Regions from separate parts of the Gilliamella sp. X-46 genome, predicted to be linked through region 1. Evidence: riboswitches for the same ligand, from Rfam matches in the RefSeq annotation. Region 1 holds a riboswitch; the other holds the start of a gene.
What was found. A riboswitch is a leader RNA that binds a small molecule or an ion and turns the genes downstream of it on or off. The one in region 1 is predicted to bind thiamine pyrophosphate.

Region 1 (2,208 bases):
GCCAGTTCTTTTTCTGATCTTAACTGTATAGCGGTTACGCCGTTTTTGACAGCAATTTTTGTTGTATTGACCATACCACTAATACCACCACAGAGTAGTGGATCGAGCACTAAATAAAGGGTTAAATCCAATTGTTTTTTCATCTTCTATCCTTATTCAAGTGATGGATTAAATAGTGAGAGTTGATCTAATAGAGATACTGCAAAGGTGCCTAATCCTTGCTGTTTATTAGCAAGTTCTGAGGCTTTTTTCATCATAAAACATGCTGAGGCGGTAGCAGATAAAATGTCAGGTGAATTGGCTATAAAAGCTGCTACCATGGCGGATAATGAACATCCTGTTCCCGTCACTTTAGTTAAAGCAATATCGCCCCCAGTTATGCTATATACGTTGTTACCGTTAGTGACATAGTCGATATCACCTGTCATTGCAACGATTGTTTGATATTTTTGCGCAAGCTCTTTGGCGGCGTTTAAAGCTGATTGGGGTGAGTCTTGACCGTCAGGTCCTTTTGCCAATGAGTTTTGACCGTTTAGCGCTAATATTTCTGAGGCATTACCACGAATTACCGTTGGTTTTAACGACAATAATTGATATGCAAATTCAGTACGATAATTAAGCGCAGGTCCTACAGCGACAGGATCGAGTACCCATGGGGTTTGTGTTTGCTGAGCTTTAGCTGCTGCTAATAACATACTTGTGGCTATGCTGCTGTGAATGGTGCCAATATTAATCAGTAAACTATCGGCAATGGTAACAAATTCAGCAACTTCTTGCTCTGCAATAACCATTGCCGGTGATGCGCCAATAGCAAGTAGTATATTAGCGGTAAAATTTTGGACTACATCATTAGTTATGCAATGCACTAGTGGGCGTTGTTGTTTAACGTGGTGGATAAAAGCGGTTGCTTGGTTGGTTGGAAATAATTTGACTGCTGGCATATTTATTTCTTCCTTATTATCTTTGCATGTTGGGAAGAATTTGCCAATTTTGTGACTTGATGGCTTAGACTTCCCTACGCTGGCATAATCCAGATCAGGTTCAACGGGTAAAATCTCAGTTTTTTGTTGAAACAAAAAACACCCCGAGTCAAAATTTATTTGTTTATTATGAACTGACTATCTATTTTTAACAAGTTATTGTAATAATTTTTCAATGTCCGTAATTGCCTTTCTATCTGGTAAGAAGATGATAAGGTGATCGTTTTCTTCAATAGTTAGATCGGTATTGACAATAATGACATCCTCACCACGGACTACAGCCCCAATGGTTACACCTGAAGGTATTTTTAAGCTGTTAATGTTTTTGCCGACGAGTCTCGATGTTTCACTATTACCATTGGCAACAATTTCGACAATCTCGGATTCACCTTGTCTTAATGAAACGACTTTAACAACGCCTGTTTGTCTTACATGGCTTAGTAGCTCTGAAATTGTGGCATGTTGTGGTGAAATTGCAATATCAATCACACTATCATTAATCAGTTCAAGGTAGGCTTGGCGTTGAATCAATACAATTACTTTTTTAGCCCCCATCCTTTTGGCTAGCATGGATGACATGATATTGGACTCATCATCACTGGTGACAGCAATAAACAGATCAGTAAGTTCAACTTGTTCTTGTGAGAGCAATTCCTGATCCGATGATTCACCGTGCAGAACTGTGGTATTAGTAAGTTGTTCAGCAATTAATTCGGCACGTTCGGCATTGCGTTCGATTAATTTGACTTGATAGTCGTTTTCTAAACGCTTTGCTAAAGTGACAGCCACGCCACCACCACCACTAATGATGATTCGTTTATAGGGCTTTTCTAGGCGTTGTAACTCACTAGTCACCGCTTTGATATTAACTGGTGGGGTAATGAAATAAACCATATCACCGGCTTCAATTAGGGTTGATGCTAGTGGACGTATAAAGCGATTTTTGCGATAAATTGCGACAACTCGTGCTTCAACATGGGGTAAATGCTCTTTAAGCCCAGAAAGTTCACTACCAACTAAAGCACCACCATAATAGGCAGTAACTGCCACCAAACAGACGCGATTGTCATAAAAAGAGGCAAATTGTAGTGAACCTGGATATTGTACTAATTGACTAATATGATTAGTGATAAGGTTTTCTGGGGCAATAATATGATCGATGTTTATACAATTTTTATTGAAGCAGGAGTGATTTTCATCATTGTATTCAGGTTCTCTGATACGTGCT
Region 2 (2,208 bases), on a different contig from region 1:
CATAGCGCAAAACCGTCAGCGCCTAATACAAACCGAACAGATACCTAGCGAACCCTATTGGTTAACTCAAACCCACAGCACCATAACGCTGGATATATCGCAAATCGCTTTACAAACAGCAACAGGCAACATTCCTAACCAAACCATAGAAGCCGACGCATCTTATACCCATCAACCCAAACAAGTTTGCGTCGTACTCACTGCCGATTGTATGCCAGTCTTGTTTTGTACAACCAATGGTGACGAAGTTGCGGCAGCACATGCAGGATGGCGAGGATTATGTAATGGAATACTGGAAGAAACCGTCAAAAAATTTGCCTCGCCACGGTCAAACATCATCGCATGGCTTGGGCCAGCAATCAGCGCCAAAAAGTTTGAAGTTGGTATTGACGTCAAGGAACAATTTGAAAAAATCGACCGCAATGCAAAAATTGCTTTTAAATTAATCAACCCTGCTGAACAAAAATACTTAGCCGACCTTTACTTAATTGCTAAACAACGCTTACAGTCAATAGGAGTAACTAAGATTTTTGGAGGTGATTTTTGTACTTATACTGAACAAGACAAGTTTTTTTCATACCGTCGTGAAAATAAAACAGGGCGGATGGCATCGATGATTTGGTTTGAGTGAGTTTTTTGCCAAACTCCTTAAAAAACAACGCAAGGCTGTATGATGTGGTCTTTTTATAGTTACTTGTATCATCTTGATACTCGCCTCTAAGAGGTCACTTTTGCTTTGCTCATATGTTCAACTTCGCTTCAAACAAATTTGTGTTCCCGATGAAGTATAGCCACACCAAACATCCTTGTTTGGTGTGGTGACCTTACTCTGTTGTTGGCATTATTCTGACACCAGAACAAGACAAACTTAATAGCCTTGATTGATTTTTACGCAAGTTTTTTTGCTAAAAATCAGTCAGGAAAGGTATTGATTTTATTGAAGTTTTTTGTTTGGTGTTTTTAAGGAAAATCAATCGTTTACACAAACTTGACAAGGTGCCAACATCTGACAAATCAACAAAACTACGAATAGGGAACCATAATAAGAACCATTTAACTAACTAAAAAAACGTCTGAAAAAGATATCGATTTTAATCATATTTTTATTTTGATGCTTAAAAAAAACACAAACCACCCCCTTTATCACTTTCGTTATTTACAATCCCCACTCTAACCTCTAAACTACTCGGCGTTCTCAACGGGGTGCCCAGTAGGGCTGAGAATGTTAGATTGGCTAACATAACCCGTCGAACCTGAACTGGATCATGCCAGCGGAGGGATTTGAGTTATTATACCTGCTCAAACCTTTTGTCTTTTATTTGCTATTTTGGAGGCAAAATGTTTTTTAAAAATGTCTTATTACCTTTAGGCTTGTTTGCGCTTTTTATGCTCAATAACGCCAATGCTACCAACGAAAAACCTACATTAACCGTTTATAGTTACAATTCGTTTATTTCAGAATGGGGACCTGGTCAGGCGATTAAACAGGGGTTTGAAGCGCAGTGCGATTGCCAACTTGAAATTGTTGCATTAGGCGATGGCGTAGCGGTTTTAAATCGAATTCGTCTTGAGGGCGATAGAACCAATGCCGATGTGATTTTAGGGTTAGACAATAACCTTTTAGACCAAGCCAAACAGGCGGGTATTGTTATTCCTCATAAAATTAGTAAGCCCAATAATTTAAATACCGACTGGTGGGATAGTGATTTTATGCCTTATGATTTTGGCTATTTTGCATTTATTTATAATCAACAAAAAATTAATCATCCACCAAGGAGTATGCACGAGCTAGTTGATAATCAAGCCAACTGGAATATTATTTATCAAGATCCAAGAACCAGTACACCAGGGTTAGGTTTATTATTTTGGGTGAAGAAGATATACGGTGATGATGCTGCATCTGCTTGGCAAAAAATAGCTAATAATACCGTGACAGTGACCAAAGGTTGGAGCGAAGCTTATGGTCTATTTTTGAAAGGAGAGGCCGATTTTGTGCTTAGTTATAGCACTTCACCTGTTGCGCATATTATGAATGATAATGATCATCGTTATGCGGCGGCTATTTTTGATGAAGGCCATTACCGCCAAGTTGAAGTTGTGGGCATTACTAAGTATAGTCAACAACCAGAACTTGCACGTTCATTTTTGCGATATCTATTAACCCCTGAAATACAGCGCCAATTTGCTGAAAAAAATTTCATGTATCCA

Region 2: linked by a shared signal. The riboswitch ahead of thiB (thiamine ABC transporter substrate binding subunit) and the one ahead of thiM (hydroxyethylthiazole kinase) in region 1 are both predicted to bind thiamine pyrophosphate.

Annotation. Positions count from the first base shown of each region.
Region 1 covers NZ_JBXSQH010000002.1:96,889-99,096, reverse strand. The annotation lists gene thiE (thiamine phosphate synthase) at 1-143, opposite strand, end outside; gene thiM (hydroxyethylthiazole kinase) at 153-941, opposite strand; TPP riboswitch at 996-1,097, opposite strand; gene trkA (Trk system potassium transporter TrkA) at 1,137-2,208, opposite strand, start outside.
Region 2 covers NZ_JBXSQH010000010.1:55,501-57,708, forward strand. The annotation lists gene pgeF (peptidoglycan editing factor PgeF) at 1-631, shown strand, start outside; TPP riboswitch at 1,190-1,298, shown strand; gene thiB (thiamine ABC transporter substrate binding subunit) at 1,387-2,208, shown strand, end outside.